3 regions of the Shinella sp. HZN7 genome follow, and region 1 is predicted to be linked to each of the others. Evidence: predicted binding sites of a transcription regulator. Region 1 holds the regulator's gene; each other region holds the start of a gene.
What was found. Region 1 encodes PhoB, which activates phosphate uptake and scavenging genes when phosphate is short. Its sites were predicted from a motif close to TGTCATNNANCTGTCAT; they were not measured.

Region 1 (5,418 bases):
TCAACGGCGCATCGAGCCGTCCGGAAGCCGCCGGCGTCGGCGTCGCGCTCATCGGCTCGCTCTACATGATGCTGATCGTGCTCGTGCTGTCCTTGCCGATCGGCGTGGCCGCCTCGATCTACCTGGAAGAGTTCGCCCCGAAGAACCGCTTCACCGACCTCATCGAGGTGAACATCAACAACCTCGCCGCCGTGCCGTCCATCGTCTACGGCCTCCTGGGCCTTGCCGTCTTCGTCAACTTTGCGGGCTTCCCGCGCTCGGCGGCCCTGGTCGGCGGCCTGGTGCTGACCCTCATGACGCTGCCGACGATCATCATCGCGACCCGCGCTGCCCTGAAAGCCGTGCCGCCGTCGATCCGTTCGGCCGCCCTCGGCCTTGGCGCATCGAAGATGCAGACGGTGTTCCACCATGTCCTGCCGCTCGCCATGCCCGGCATCCTGACGGGCACGATCATCGGCCTTGCACATGCGCTCGGCGAAACCGCGCCGCTGCTCCTCATCGGCATGGTCGCCTTCGTCGCCGACGTTCCGGCAACGCCGATGGATCCGGCAACGGCCCTTCCGGTGCAGATCTACATGTGGGCGAACGAGGCCGAGCGCGCCTTCGTGGAGCGCACCTCGGGAGCCATCATCGTGCTCCTCATCTTCCTCATCCTCATGAATGTTGGTGCAATCCTGTTGCGCCGCCGTTTCGAACGGCGCTGGTAGAAGGACCGATCATATGAACATGATGTCAGAAGCAGCAGTCGAGAAAGCGCTGGACAAGAAAATGAACGACATTTCCTACAAGATGATCGGCAAGGACGTCTCGGTTTATTACGGCGAGAAGCGCGCCCTTTACGACGTCAACCTCAATGTGCGCGAAAACACCGTGACGGCGCTCATCGGTCCGTCCGGCTGCGGCAAGTCGACGTTCCTGCGCACGCTGAACCGCATGAACGACACGATCGACGGCTGCCGCGTCACCGGCCGCATCACGCTCGACACGGACGATATCTACGATCCGGCGATCGACGTCGTGGAACTGCGCGCCCGCGTCGGCATGGTGTTCCAGAAGCCGAACCCGTTCCCCAAGTCGATCTACGAGAACGTCGCCTACGGTCCGCGCATTCATGGCCTTGCCAAGGCGAAGGCCGACATGGACGCCATCGTCGAGCAGAGCCTTCAGAAGGCCGGCCTCTGGAACGAGGTGAAGGATCGCCTGCAGGAGGGCGGTACCGGCCTTTCCGGCGGCCAGCAGCAGCGCCTGTGCATCGCTCGAGCCGTCGCCGTCAGCCCGGAGGTCATCCTGATGGACGAGCCCTGTTCGGCGCTCGACCCGATCGCGACCGCCAAGGTCGAGGAGCTGATCCACGAGCTGCGCGCCAACTTCACCATCGTAATCGTGACGCACTCGATGCAGCAGGCGGCCCGCGTCTCGCAGCGCACCGCCATGTTCCACCTCGGCAACCTCGTCGAGGAGAACGACACCGACAAGATGTTCACCAACCCGGATGACCAGCGCACGCAGGACTACATCATGGGCCGCTTCGGCTGACGGCTGTCGCCGAATCCGTGAAAACCCGCGCGCATTAAGGACAGAACCATGTCATCGACCCATATTGTCTCGATTTACGACGAAGAACTGAAATATCTCTCCCGCCGCATCTCCGAAATGGGCGGTACGGCCGAGCAGATGGTGGCGGACTCGGTCCGCGCCCTCGTCACGACGGATGCGGCTCTGGCCCAGAAGGTCATTTCCGAGGACGTCATCCTCGACAATGCCGAGCGCCAGATCAACGACAAGGCGATCGTCACCATCGCCAAGCGCCAGCCGATGGCCGCGGACCTGCGCGAGATCATGGGCGCGATCCGCATCGCGGCCGAGCTGGAGCGCGTCGGCGACCTCGGCAAGAACACTGCCAAGCGCGTCATCGCCGTGCAGAGCTCGGGCATGCCCCGCAAGCTTGCCCGCGGTCTCGAACACCTCGCCGAACTCGCGCTGATGCAGCTCAAGGAAGTGCTCGACGTCTATGCCACCCGATCGGTGGACAAGGCCAAGGCGATCCGCGAACGTGACGACGAGATCGACGCGATCTACACCTCGCTGTTCCGCGAACTTCTCACCTACATGATGGAAGACCCGCGCAACATCACGCCCTGCACGCACCTCCTGTTCTGCGCCAAGAACATCGAGCGCATCGGCGACCACGCGACCAACATCGCCGAGACCATCTACTACATGGCGACCGGATCGCAGCCGGAGGGCGAACGCCCGAAGGACGACACTTCGACCTCCGTCGTCGCGGCCGGCCTCGCCGACGCGTCCGAGTAAAGAGAGCAGGTTCAACTCCATGGTGCCCAGAATTGCCGTCGTGGAAGACGAGGAGGCCCTCAGCGTCCTCCTGCGCTACAATCTGGAAGCGGAAGGTTTCGAGGTCGATACGATCCTGAACGGTGACGAGGCCGAGATGCGTTTGCAGGAGCGCATGCCTGACCTCCTCATCCTCGACTGGATGCTTCCAGGCGTTTCCGGCATCGAACTGTGCCGGCGCCTGCGCCAGCGCCCGGAAACCGAACGCCTGCCGATCATCATGCTGACGGCGCGCGGCGAGGAGAGCGAGCGCGTGCGCGGCCTTGCCACCGGCGCGGACGATTATGTCGTGAAACCCTTTTCGACGCCGGAACTCGTCGCCCGCGTGCGGGCGATGCTGCGCCGGGCCAAGCCCGAGGTCGTCTCGACGGTGCTGCGCTGCGGCGATATCGAGCTCGACCGCGAGACGCACCGCGTCCACCGCCGCACCCGCGAGGTCCGCCTCGGCCCGACGGAATTCCGCCTCCTGGAGTTCCTGATGACCTCGCCCGGCCGCGTCTTCTCGCGCTCGCAGCTTCTCGATGGCGTCTGGGGCCATGATATCTATGTCGATGAGCGGACCGTCGACGTGCATGTCGGCCGCCTGCGCAAGGCGCTCAACTTCGCCAACATGCAGGATGTCATCCGCACGGTGCGCGGCGCCGGCTATTCGCTGGAGGCCTGAGCGAACGGGTTTCCTCCCAAGGACGGAAATGGGCCCTCAGGGGCCTGTTTGCGTTTTGGGATGCGAACGCCCCTCATCCCGCTGCCGCGACCTTCTCCCCGCAAGCGGGGAGAAGGGGATGGGGCGAGGCCTCGCTCCCTCGCTTCCCAGTAAGTTTCTGGAAACCGGATCGGCATACCCCTTCGCCCCGCTTGCGGGGAGAAGGTGCCGGCAGGCGGATGAGGGGCGCTCGCCTCACAAACGAAAACGGACCCTCTCGGGCCCGCATCGCATGTCCTGCCGTGGAAAAGATTACCGCATCCGCCGCCGCTCGGCCGAGGGCTGGTAGGCGAGGCGCTGGTGGTAGGTGCAGTAGGGGGAATTGTCGGGGGATTCGTTGCCGCAGAAGTGGAAGTCGTCGTTGAGCGGATCGCCGATCGGCCATTTGCAGGTGCGCTCGGTGAGCTGGGTCAGCTCCAGCCGGCGCGACATCGGCACGACCACGCTGTTGCCGTTGGCCGGAACCGGAAGGGTCTCGGCCTGCATTTCGAAATCGACGTCGATCTCTTCCTTGGGAAGCGTGTTGTCGGCCGGCCGGGCGACGGGCCGGGCAGCGACGGGACGGGCCGCGAAATTCGACGGGCGCGGCGTCGCCGGCGCCGGACGCTTCGGGCGTGCCGCGGTCTGGGTGCCGCCGGCCTTGGCGCGGCCGGGCAGGTTCAGCCGGTGCACCTTGCCGATGACGGCGTTGCGGCTGACGCCGCCGAGCTGCGCCGCGATCTGGCTCGCGCTCAAGCCCTCGCTCCAGAGCTTCTTGAGTTTCTCGACGCGCTCGTCTGTCCAGTTCATGTTTTCGTCTCCGCTCGGCGTCCAGGATGCAGGAATCCCTCGTCGTGCTCCGGACGGGTCCGGAACCTGAACGCCCTAACTCTTTTGGTGACTAGTTCCGCCGCATGCAGTCTAGTAATTGGTCCTTAACCTAGAGACCGGTGGACTCTGTGACAAGAGTCGCCGGAATCCGGGCGAATCGATTTCGGAGTTTTCCCCAACTTGCTGGTCAGGTGTGACTCGATAGCGACACCTTCCGCGTGCGCCGTGAATCCTCACCTTGCGGGATGTTCAGCGCCATTTCGGGTGCGATTTTGTTGACATCCCAAGATGAAATGCCGATAGTGCGGCATGCCGCCGAAAGGCGGCTTTTGGTTTTTCTGAAGCCCGGAAAAGTCAAGCCGCATTCCTGTTTTTCCGCATCTCTTTTCGGAGGATCCGCGCATGGCCGATGTCGCGCCGCTCTATGAAACCTACATGCGTGCGCCGCTCAGGTTCACGCGCGGGGAGGGCGTGTGGCTGATCGCCGAAGATGGCGAGCGATATCTCGATTTTGCCGCCGGCGTCGCCGTCAATTCGCTGGGCCATGCGCATCCCCATCTCGTCGCCGCGCTGAAGGACCAGGCCGACAAGGTCTGGCACCTGTCGAACCTCTACGAGGTCCCGGGCCAGGAAAGCCTCGGCCGCCGGCTGACGGAGGCCACCTTCGCCGACAAGGTGTTCTTCACCAATTCGGGCGCCGAGGCGCTGGAATGCGCGATCAAGACGGCCCGGCGCTACCATTTCGCCAAGGGCCATCCCGGCAAGTTCCACATCATCACCTTCGAAGGCGCCTTCCACGGCCGCACGATCGCGACGATCGCCGCCGGCGGGCAGGAGAAGTATATCGAGGGCTTCGGCCCCAAGGCGCCGGGCTTCCTCAAGGTTCCCTTCGGCGATATCACGGCCGTCAAGGATGCGATCACCGAGGAAACGGCCGGCATCCTGATCGAGCCGGTGCAGGGCGAGGGCGGGCTGCGTCCGGTGTCGAAGGAGTTCATGCAGGAGCTGCGCCAGCTCTGCGACGAATACGGCCTGCTGCTCATCCTCGACGAAGTGCAGACAGGCGTCGGCCGCACGGGACGCCTCTTCGCCCATGAATGGGCCGGGGTCACGCCTGACATCATGGCGATCGCCAAGGGGATCGGCGGCGGCTTCCCGCTCGGCGCCTGCCTTGCCACGAACGAGGCGGCGGCCGGCATGGTCGCCGGCACGCACGGCTCGACCTATGGCGGCAACCCGCTCGCCATGGCCGTCGGCAATGCCGTGCTCGACGTGGTGCTGGAGGACGGCTTCCTTGAGCATGTGCGCGATGTCGCGCTCGTTTTCCGCCAGGGCCTTGCCGCGCTGAAGGATCGTTTCCCCGACATCATCGAGGATATTCGCGGCGAGGGCCTGATGCTCGGCATCAAGGCGAAGATCCCGGTCGCCGACCTCCTGAAGGGCGTGCGGGCGGAAAACCTGCTGGCCGTGCCGGCGGGCGACAACGTGCTGCGGCTGCTGCCGCCGCTGACCGTGACCGCGGAAGAGGCACGCGAGGGGCTTGCCCGCATCGA
Region 2 (5,418 bases), on a different replicon from region 1:
GCACGATGGCGAGCGTCTTGGCCTGGTGTCCCTGGCCGATGGACAGGCGCAGAAGCTCGCCGATGCCGCCACCGCCGACGGCGCCGATGATGGTCGAGGCGCGCACGTTGATTTCGAGGCGCAGCAGGAAATAGCTCATGAAATTCGGCAGCACCTGCGGCACGATGCCGAACCAGACGCGCTCCACCCAGCTTGCGCCGACCGCGCGAAGCCCTTCCTCCGCCTTCATGTCGGCATTCTCGACCACCTCGAAGAACAGTTTGCCGAGCGCCCCGACCGTGTGGATCGACACGGCGATGACGGCCGGCAGCGGGCCGAGCGACAGGATGGCGAGGAAGAAGCCGGCGAGCACGACTTCCGGGAAGGCGCGCAGGATCTCCATGAAGCGGCGCACGAAGGCGCGCAGCAGGCGGTTGGCGACGAGGTTCTTCGCCGCAAGGAAACAGAGCAGGAAACCGAAGACCATGCCGATGACGGTGGAGAAGATCGCGATGTTCAGCGTCTCCAGCATCTTGTGGAAATATTCCGGCACATAGAGGCTCTCGGTGATGTAGAGCCGCCCCTCCGGGTAATTGTACTTGAAGCTGCCGTCATCATAGGGCGACGGCAGGTCGAACAATGCGCGAAAGACCTCCAGCCCGTCACGCGGCACCATGTCGCCGACGAAATCGAAGAGATGCGGCAGCCGGTCGAAGAACTTTCCGGCATTGGTCTCGTTGGCGAACCAGAGCGAGCCGGTGAGCGCCATGGCGAGGATGGCAAGGCCGAGCCAGGTATAGAGCCGGCGGCGGGCGTTCAGCTCCTGCCAGTGCCGCTCGATGAGCGCACCCTTTTCGCTGAAGCCGTCGTGAAGCGTGTTCATGGCCATGGTCTGTCCGTCTCGGCAGAGTTCTGTGTGCGCAATCCTGATCGCCGACAAAGCGCCACGACCTCTCTTCCGTCATGGTCGGGCTTGACCCGAGGGTGACGTCGAGAGTGGAGTGGCGACGTCAGCAAAAGGCGCCGGCCGGGTTGCGGCCGGCGCCGGATGCTGTTTGGCGATCAACCGCCGATCGTTGCCTTGCGGGCGTCGATGATCGGCTTGTAGAAGTCGACGTTGACTTCCGTGAACGAGGTGAAGTCACCGCCCATGACAGCGGCAAAGCAGGCGGCGTCCTTCTGCGGCAGGTCGAGCATGAACTGCTTGAACTTCGCCTTCATGTCGCCTTCCATGGAGGAGCGGACGACGATCGGGCCGTTCGGGATCAGCGGCGACTTCCAGACTTCGACGAGGTCGTTCATGTCGAGAATGCCCTTCTCGACCATCTTGTGCAGGTTGCCGGAGGTGTAGCCGTCCTTCCACTCGCCGACGCCCGAACCGAAGGTCGTGCCGGCATCGAAGGTGCCCTTCATGACTTCGAGAACCAGGTTCTCATGGCCGCCGCCGAAGCCGGTTTCAGCGAAATATTCCTTGACCGGGCCGCCGATCGATTCCGGCAGCGTGACGAGCGGGATCAGGTAGCCGGAGGTGGAGTCCGGATCGGCGAAGCCGAGCTTCTTGCCCTTCAGGTCCTCCAGCTTGGTGATGCCGGAATCCTTGCGGGCGACCATGATCGAGTGGTAGCCGGTCGAGCCGTCCGTCTGGACGGTCGTCAGGATCGGCTCGACGGCGTCGGCCTTGGCGAGGTAGATCTTGGCAAAGCCGGAAGCGCCGAGTTCGGCATAGTCGAGCGTGCCGCCGAGCAGGCCCTGGATGACGCCGTCATAGTCGGCGGCCGGGAAGAACGAGACCTTCTCGAAGCCGAGCTCGGCCTTCAGATGATCGCCGAGGCACTGATAGTTGCGCAGGCGGTCGGCTTCGTTCTCGCCGCCGATGATGCCGACGCGGAATTCCTTGAGGTCTTCAGCCTGTACGTGGCCGGCGAGCGCGATGAGCGCGACGGCGCCGAGAAGAGCTTTCTTCAGCATGGTCTTTCTCCTGTTTGACCGGCTCTGCCGGGCTCTTGAAAAATGATGGCCCTTCACGCGGGCCAATCGATCCCGGTCGGCTCAAAGGCCGGCCAGTGCCAGCGGTGTCGGGCTGGCGGATTCCTTGATGTTGTCCTGGCGGGCCGGATTGCGGATCGCCGTGGAGGTGACGCTCTCGTCGATCTCCGCCCCATCGGCGCCCGTGCCGTAGATCGTGCGCACCGCCTCGGCATCCAGGTCACGCGCCGGTCCGTCGAAGACGACGCGGCCGCCGGACATGCCGATGATGCGCTCGCAATAGGCGCGCGCCGTATCCAGCGTGTGCAGGTTGGTGATGACGGTGATGCCCTCGCGCTCGTTGATGTCGCGCAGCGCGTCCATCACGATCTTGGCGTTCAGCGGGTCGAGCGAGGCGATCGGCTCGTCGGCGAGCAGCATCTTCGGGTTCTGCATCAGCGCCCTTGCGATCGCCACGCGCTGCTGCTGGCCGCCCGAGAGCGTGCCGGCCGGCTGCAGCGCGGTCTGCTCGATGCCGAGGCGCTCGAGCGCGGCAATCGCCATGATGCGCTCCTCGCGGGTGAAGAGGTTGAGGATGCTCAGCACGGCCGAACGATGGTTGAGGCGGCCGAGCAGCACGTTGGTGAGCACATCGAGGCGCGGCACGAGGTTGAACTGCTGGAAGATCATGGCGCAGTCGCGCTGCCAGTTGCGCAATGCCGCGCCGCGCAACGCGGAGACCTCGACGTCATTGAAGTGGATGGAACCCTCGCTCGGATCGGCAAGACGGTTGATCATGCGCAGCATGGTGGACTTGCCGGCGCCGGAGCGGCCGATGACGCCGACCATCTGGCCCTGCGGAATGTCGAAGGTCACGTCGTCGACCGCAACGCGCTCGCCGAACCGGCGGGTAACATTCTTCAGTCGAAACATGATGGATCCCTTTTGTCCTGTGTCGGATCGAGGTCGGGCCTCGTCGTTTTCGGGACTGGCTCTAAACGCTGTTGATGAAGGGGCGATGTCAGTTTCATGTCGGAAAAATAACAGTCCACAGGCCTGAATTTCCGGCATCGGAGAGGGCCTCCTCACCCGTCGTGACGGGCGAGGAAGGCTTCTGCGTCAAGTTTGCGAAAGTCGTCCAGAGCCGTGCGCAGCCGGGCGTGATCCCAGTCCCACCAGGCGAGTTTTTCCATGCGTTCGGCGATGGTTCGGGGGAAGCGTTCGCGGATGACTTTCGCCGCGACGCCGCCGACGATCATGTAGGGTTCGACGTCCTTTGTGACAACCGCGCCCGAGCCTATGACAGCGCCGTTGCCGATCGTGACACCCGGCAGGATGGTCGATCCGTGACCGATCCACACGTCATGGCCTATGGTGACGCGATGGTCGCGCCGCCAGGAGAAGAAGTCGGCCTCCTGGTCGGCATCCGGCCAGTAGTCGTTGGCACGGTAGGTGAAATGGTGCAGCGTCGCGCGCCACATCGGGTGGTTCGTCGCGTTGATGCGCACCGAGGCGGCGATGTTGGCGAACTTGCCGATCGTCGTGCACCAGACGGAGCCGCCGTTCATGATGTAGGAGTAGTCGCCGATCTCCGCTTCGCTGACGCGGCAGTTCTCGTCGATCTCCGTGTAGCGGCCGAGCACCGTGTCTGACACGACGGCGGTCGGATGGATCAGCGGCGTTTCGGACAGCCGGGTCATGCGACGGCCTTTCGCGGCGAGAAGGCAGAGACGTCGACGATGCGGTCGGCAACCTTCTCGCGCACGTCCTCGTCGTGGAAGATACCGAGAAGCGCGACCCCGGCGGCCTTCTTCTCCGCGATCATCTCGACGACGACGGCGCGGTTCTTCGCGTCGAGCGAGGCGGTCGGCTCGTCGAGCAGCAGGATGCGGTGATCGGTGATGAAGCCGCGGGCGATGTTGACGCGCTGCTGCTCGCCGCCGGAGAAGGTGGCCGGCGGCAGCTGCCAGAGTTCGCGCGGCAGGTTGAGCCGGGCGAGCATCGCCTCCGCCGTCGCCTTTGCCTCGGCCACATCGACACCGCGGGCGGTGAGCGGTTCGGCGACGACATCGACGGCCGCGACGCGCGGCACGGTACGCAGGAACTGGCTGACATAGCCGAGCGTGGCGCGGCGCACCGACAGGATCGTGCGCGGATCGGCGGCCGCCAGATCGAGCAGACGGCCGCCATGCTCGATGAGGATCTGGCCGCTGTCGACGGCGTAATTGCCGTAGACCATCTTGAGCAGCGAACTCTTGCCGATGCCGGACGGGCCGCCCAGCACGACGCATTCGCCCGCCTTCACCGAGAAGGCGACATTGGACATGACGGGCAGGCGGATGCCGTCGCGAAGATGCATGGTGAAGCTCTTCGCGACTTCGGAAACAACGAGCGGGGTCGGCATGGTCACACCTGAAGGATCGAGGAGACGAGGAGCTGGGTATAGGCTTCGCGCGGATCGTCGAGCACGCGGTCGGTGAGCCCCTGCTCGATGACGACGCCGTCCTTCATCACCATCATGCGGTGCGAGAGGAGGCGGGCGACGGCAAGGTCATGCGTGACGATGATCGCGGAAAGGCCGAGGTCCTGCACGAGGCCGCGCAACAGATCGAGCAGGCGGGCCTGCACCGAGACGTCGAGGCCGCCCGTCGGCTCGTCCATGAAGACGAGGCGGGGCGAGGTCACGAGATTGCGGGCGATCTGCAGGCGCTGGCGCATGCCGCCGGAGAAGGCGCGCGGCTGGTCGTCGATGCGGTCGACGCTGATCTCGACGCGGCCGAGCCAGTTGCCGGCCGTTTCGCGGATATTGCCGTAGTGTCGCTCGCCGACGGCCATCAGCCGCTCGCCGACATTGGCGCCGGCCGAGACCGCCATGCGCAGGCCGTCGGCCGGGTTCTGGTGCACGAAACCCCAGTCGGTGCGCATCAGGAAGCGGCGCTCCGCCTCGCTCATGCGGGACAGGTCGCGCATCCCGCCATCGCGCATGCGATATTCGACGGAGCCCGAGCTCGGCATCAGGCGGGTGGCGAGGCAGTTGAGCAGCGTCGTCTTGCCGGAGCCGGATTCGCCGACGATCGCCAGCACTTCACCCGGCCAGAGATCGAAGGAGACGTTCTGGCAGCCGATGCGCGCGCCGTAGAACTTCGAGATGTCGCGGACTTTGAGAAGCGGCGTGTCGGTCATTCGGCAGCCTCCTTGTCATAGGCGAGAGAGCCGCGATGGCCGCCCGCGCAGCGTTCTTCGCAATGATCGGTGTCCGAGCAGACGAACATCCGCCCGCCCTTGTCGTCGAGCACGACCTCGTCGAGGTAGACATTCTCCGCGCCGCACAGCGCGCAGGGCCTGTCGAAGGTCTGGATCTCGAAGGGATGGTCCTCGAAATCCAGGCTGACGACCTCGGTAAAGGGCGGCACGGCGTAGATGCGCTTTTCGCGTCCCGCGCCGAAAAGCTGGAGCGCTTCCGACATGTGCATC
Region 3 (5,418 bases), 950 kb from region 1:
GAGAGGGCCAGGGTGAGGAGACGTGCCCCCGCATGATGTGGAAATAGGGGAAAACGGCGCGGCCCGTTTCCTTCGCCCCGCTTGCGGGGAGAAGGTGGCCGGCAGGCCGGATGAGGGGCAAATCCACGGAGAACGCCGTTTCCCCCACCGCCCCGCCGAGCCTTGACCTTTCTCATCCCCGCATCCTATCTCCTCATGCAATACGGCGAAACACGAGGAAAGAGCGCGATGGCAGCCCATATCAGCGGCGCGGGACTGAAGCGGCAGGTTGTCTTCTGGCTCATCGCGCTCGGCTTCTTCCTCATCTTCCTCCTGGTGTTCAGCGACATCCTGCTGCCCTTCATCGCCGGCATGGCGCTCGCCTATTTCCTCGATCCGGTCGCCGACCGGCTGGAGCGCTGGGGCCTCAGCCGCCTGATGGCGACGGTGGTCATCCTCATCGCCTTCGTCATCCTCTTCGCGCTGTCCCTGATGATCGTCATCCCGCTGCTCGCCACGCAGGCGGCGGACTTTCTGCAGAAGCTGCCGGGCTATGTCACCCAGTTGCAGGAGCTGGTGGCGAGCTTCAATCCCGACCTGCTGCCCACCTGGATCAGCAGCCAGATGGGCACGATCAAGCAGAGCTTCTCCTCCATCCTCGCCGAAGGCGCGGGCTTCCTCGGCACGGTGTTCAAGCAGCTTTGGAACTCCGGCATGGCGCTGGTCAACATCGTCTCGCTGCTCGTCATCACGCCCGTCGTCGCCTTCTATCTGCTGCTAGACTGGGACCGCATGATCGCCAAGGTGGATAGCTGGGTGCCGCGCGACCATGTCGCCAACGTGCGCCGGATCGCGAGCGAAATGGACGCGGCGATTGCCGGCTTCGTGCGCGGGCAGGGCTCCATCTGCATCATCCTCGGCCTGTTCTACGGCGTCGGGCTGTCCTTCGCCGGCCTCAATTTCGGCCTGCTGATCGGCCTCTTCGCCGGCCTCATCAGCTTCATCCCCTATGTCGGCTCGCTGGTCGGCCTGGTGCTGGCGGTCGGCGTCGCCGTCGTGCAGTTCTGGCCGGATTACTGGATGGTCGTCCTCATCGCCGCCATCTTCTTCGCCGGCCAGTTCGTCGAAGGCAATATCCTGCAGCCCAAGCTCGTCGGCTCGCGCGTCGGCCTGCATCCGGTCTGGCTGATGTTCGCGCTCGTCGCCTTCGGCGCGCTCTTCGGCTTCGTCGGCCTGCTGGTCGCCGTGCCGGCCGCCGCCGCCGTCGGCGTGCTTGTCCGCTTCGGCCTCCAGCGTTACCTTGACAGCGACCTTTATTACGGGGCGAGCAAGCCCATCCTGCTCGAAGAGAGCACGCCGGAAGAATGACGGGCAGTCCATAGTATCCGAGTAGCACCATGACATCGCGCAAGACCGCCGAACAGTTGCCGCTGGCCTTCGGGCACGACCCCGCGACGGGGCGTGACGACCTTCTGGTCGCCGAGCCGGTCAATGCCGCCGTGGCGATGATCGACGCCTGGCCGCACTGGCCGTCGCCCGTCGTCGTCATCGCGGGCCCCGTCGGCTCGGGAAAATCGCACCTTGCCGCCATCTGGCGCGAGAAGGCGGGGGCCGAGGCCATCGAGGCGAAGGCGGGCAGGGGCGCCGAGGCGGCCGCCGAGCGCGGGCCCGTGCTCATCGAGGACGCCGACCGCGCCGGCTTCGACGACCGCACGCTCTTCCACATCATCAACAATGTGCGCCAGCACGGCCACACGCTGCTGATCACCAGCCGGCTCTGGCCGATGTCCTGGCCGGTCGAGCTGGCGGACCTGCGCTCGCGCCTGAAGGCCGCCACGGTGGTGGAGATCGGCGAGCCGGACGACGAACTGCTCTCGCAGGTCATCATAAAGCTCTTCGCCGACCGCCAGCTCTTCGTCGACGAAAGGCTCGTCGCCTATATCGTCGCGCGCATGGAGCGCTCGCTGGAGGCCGCCCAGACGCTGGTCGAGCGCCTCGACCGGCTGGCGCTCGCCCGCGGCAGCCGGATCACCCGCACGCTGGCGCAGGAAGTGCTCGGCGACATGGTCGGCGGCGAGGAGTGAGCCGGAGATTTCAAGCCGGCATCCGGCGATCCCCCAAGGCTATCGCCTATATTCCACCACAGGTGATCGCCTTGTCCGCAGGGCGGGATGGCCTGCCTGCCAGGAGGAACACCCGGCGATTGCTCGGCGAATTCCACCGACCCCGGATTGACTGTCACAGTTCCGTCGTCAAACTGCGCTAAGCGGTTCGGGGAAAAGTGGAAATCGGTTTCCGTCCGGGCCGCGTGGAAAGCATGCGGCCGATCCGGCGGCAAAGTGGGGCGGACTCTCCAATGGATACAGCGACTTCGGAACATGCGCAGGAAAAGCCCGTCGAGCAGGTGCCGCCGCCGGAAGGGGCGAGCGTCGATGTCGCGGCCCTGATGGCAAGCCCCGAACGCTTCATCAACCGCGAATTCTCCTGGCTGCAGTTTAATCGCCGCGTGCTCGAGGAGACGCTGAACACCGCCCATCCGCTCCTGGAGCGCGTGCGTTTCCTGTCGATCTCGGCCGGCAACCTCGACGAATTCTTCATGGTGCGCGTCGCCGGCCTCGAGGGCCAGGTGCGCCAGGGCGTCGGCATCCGCAGCCCCGACGGCAAGACCTCGGCCGAGCAGCTCGACGGCATCCTCAAGGAGATCGACAATCTCCAGATGGAGCAGCAGGCCTCGCTCGCCGTGCTCCAGCAGTATCTCGCCAAGGAGGATATCCTGATCGTCCGCCCGACGGCGCTCACCAGCGACGACAAGGTCTGGCTGCAGCAGGAATTCATCCAGTCGATCTTCCCGGTCCTGACGCCGCTCTCCATCGATCCGGCGCATCCGTTCCCGTTCATCCCCAATCTCGGCTTCTCGATCGGCCTGCAGCTCGAAAGCACGACCGGCAAGGAGCCGATGACGGCGCTGCTGCGCCTGCCGGTGGCGCTCGACCGCTTCATCCGCCTGCCCGACGCCAAGGGCGCGATCCGCTACATCACGCTGGAGGATGCCGTCGGCCTCTTCATCGGAAAGCTCTTCCCCGGCTATATCGTGCGCGGCTCGGGCACCTTCCGCATCATCCGCGACAGCGATATCGAGGTGGAGGAAGAGGCCGAAGACCTCGTGCGCTTCTTCGAGACGGCGCTGAAGCGCCGCCGCCGCGGTTCGGTGATCCGCATCGAGACCGATTCGGAAATGCCCGAATCGCTGCGCCGCTTCGTCGTCGGCGAACTCGGCGTGCCGGACAACCGCGTCGCCGTCCTGCCCGGCCTTCTCGCCCTCAACACGCTGTCGGAAATCGCCAAGGCGCCGCGCGACGATCTTCGGTTCGAGCCCTACAATGCCCGATTTCCCGAACGCGTCCGCGAACACGCCGGAGACTGTTTCGCCGCCATCCGCGAAAAGGACATGGTCGTCCACCACCCCTACGAAAGCTTCGACGTGGTGGTCCAGTTCCTTCTCCAGGCTGCGCGCGATCCTGACGTTCTGGCGATAAAGCAGACGCTCTACCGCACCTCCAACGACAGCCCGATCGTGCGCGCGCTGATCGACGCGGCCGAGGCCGGCAAGTCGGTGACGGCGCTGGTGGAACTCAAGGCCCGCTTCGACGAGGAGGCGAACATCCGCTGGGCGCGCGACCTCGAACGCGCCGGCGTGCAGGTCGTCTTTGGCTTCATCGAACTGAAGACCCATGCCAAGATGTCGATGGTGGTGCGCCGCGAGGAGGGCAAGCTGCGGACCTATTGCCACCTCGGCACCGGCAACTACCACCCGGTCACGGCGAAGATCTACACGGACCTTTCCTTCTTCACCTGCAACCCGACGATCGCCAGCGACATGGCGAACATCTTCAACTTCATCACCGGTTACGGCGAGCCCGAGGCCGGCATGAAGCTCGCCTTCTCGCCCTATACGCTGCGCCCGCGCATTCTCCGCCACATCGAGGAGGAGATCGCCCATGCCAAGAACGGCGCGCCGGCGGCGATCTGGATGAAGATGAACTCGCTGGTCGATCCTGATATCATCGACGCGCTCTACCGTGCCAGCCAGGCGGGCGTGGAGGTCGACCTCGTCGTGCGCGGCATCTGCTGCCTGCGCCCGCAGGTTCCCGGCCTTTCCGACAATATCCATGTCAAATCCATCGTCGGCCGCTTCCTCGAACATTCCCGCATCTTCTGCTTTGGCAACGGCCACGGGCTTCCCTCCGACAAGGCGCTGGTCTATATAAGCTCCGCGGACATGATGCCGCGCAACCTGGACCGGCGAGTCGAGACACTGGTGCCTTTGATCAACCGGACGGTGCATGAGCAGGTTCTCTCGCAGATCATGCTGGGCAATCTCATCGATAACCAGCAGAGCTACGAGATCCTTGCGGACGGAACGTCCCGGCGCATGGAAGTGCAGCCCGGTACTGAGCCGTTCAACGCTCAGCACTACTTCATGACCAACCCCAGCCTGTCCGGCCGGGGCGAAGCCCTGAAGTCCAGCGCACCGAAGGCGATCGCGGGCTGGCAAGGCCGCCGGAAGAAGTAAACTGGATATGCATGGTTGAGTCTGAAGCCCAGGGGCGTTTGCCTGGAATTGCCCCGGTGTCAGTCGTGGATATCGGTTCGAACTCGATTCGCCTCGTTATCTACGAGGGCATGAACCGTTCGCCGGCCATCCTGTTCAACGAGAAGGTCATGTGCGGCCTCGGCAAGGGGCTTGCCAAGACCGGCCGCATGGACCCGGCAAGCGTCGAGCGGGCGCTCGCCGCCCTTCATCGTTTCAAGGCGCTCTCCCGGCAGGCCCGTGCCTCCACCATGTTCGCGCTGGCGACCGCCGCCGCGCGCGAGGCGGAGAACGGTCCCGATTTCATCCACCAGGCGGAAATGATCCTCGGCCAGAAGGTCCGCGTGCTGACCGGCGAGGAGGAAGCCTATTTCTCCGCGCTCGGCGTCGTCAGCGGCTTTCACGATACGGACGGCATCGTCGGCGACCTCGGCGGCGGCTCGCTGGAGCTGATCGACGTGACGGGCGCCGTGATCAGCCGCGGCATCACGCTGCCGCTCGGCGGCATCCGCCTGTCGGAAGCCTCCGGCGGTTCGCCCGCCCAGGCCCGCATCGTCGCGCGAAAATACCTGCGCACCGCGAACCTCCTGAAGAATGGCGCCGGCCGCGCCTTCTACGCCGTCGGCGGCACCTGGCGTGCCATCGGGGCGCTGCACATGGAGGTGCAGAACTATCCGCTGCACATGATCCAGGGCTACGAGCTCGGCTTCTCCGACGCCATGGATTTCCTGACGGACATCGTGACCGCCAAGGACCAGAAGGATCCCGCCTATGCGGCGATCTCCAAGGGCCGCCGCAACCTGCTTCCCTTCGGCGCCGTCGCGCTGCAGGAGACGATCGCCATCATG

Region 2: phnC (phosphonate ABC transporter ATP-binding protein) is a predicted target of PhoB. The motif match lies at 2,963-2,979, and genes of this name have one in related genera.
Region 3: shn_RS05080 (RNA degradosome polyphosphate kinase) is a predicted target of PhoB. The motif match lies at 2,216-2,232, and genes of this name have one in related genera.

The regions. Positions count from the first base shown of each region.
Region 1 covers NZ_CP015736.1:112,020-117,437, forward strand. Annotated here, with positions in the region: gene pstA (phosphate ABC transporter permease PstA) at 1-707, shown strand, start outside; gene pstB (phosphate ABC transporter ATP-binding protein PstB) at 721-1,536, shown strand; gene phoU (phosphate signaling complex protein PhoU) at 1,585-2,313, shown strand; gene phoB (phosphate regulon transcriptional regulator PhoB) at 2,333-3,016, shown strand; gene shn_RS00555 (GcrA family cell cycle regulator) at 3,308-3,844, opposite strand; gene shn_RS00560 (aspartate aminotransferase family protein) at 4,268-5,418, shown strand, end outside.
Region 2 covers NZ_CP015737.1:507,140-512,557, reverse strand. Annotated here, with positions in the region: gene phnE (phosphonate ABC transporter, permease protein PhnE) at 1-862, opposite strand, end outside; gene phnD (phosphonate ABC transporter substrate-binding protein) at 1,042-1,947, opposite strand; gene phnC (phosphonate ABC transporter ATP-binding protein) at 2,029-2,877, opposite strand; gene shn_RS24735 (DapH/DapD/GlmU-related protein) at 3,030-3,644, opposite strand; gene phnL (phosphonate C-P lyase system protein PhnL) at 3,641-4,348, opposite strand; gene phnK (phosphonate C-P lyase system protein PhnK) at 4,351-5,127, opposite strand; gene shn_RS24720 (alpha-D-ribose 1-methylphosphonate 5-phosphate C-P-lyase PhnJ) at 5,124-5,418, opposite strand, start outside.
Region 3 covers NZ_CP015736.1:1,058,015-1,063,432, forward strand. Annotated here, with positions in the region: gene shn_RS05070 (AI-2E family transporter) at 196-1,347, shown strand; gene hdaA (DnaA regulatory inactivator HdaA) at 1,377-2,063, shown strand; gene shn_RS05080 (RNA degradosome polyphosphate kinase) at 2,336-4,552, shown strand; gene ppx (exopolyphosphatase) at 4,564-5,418, shown strand, end outside.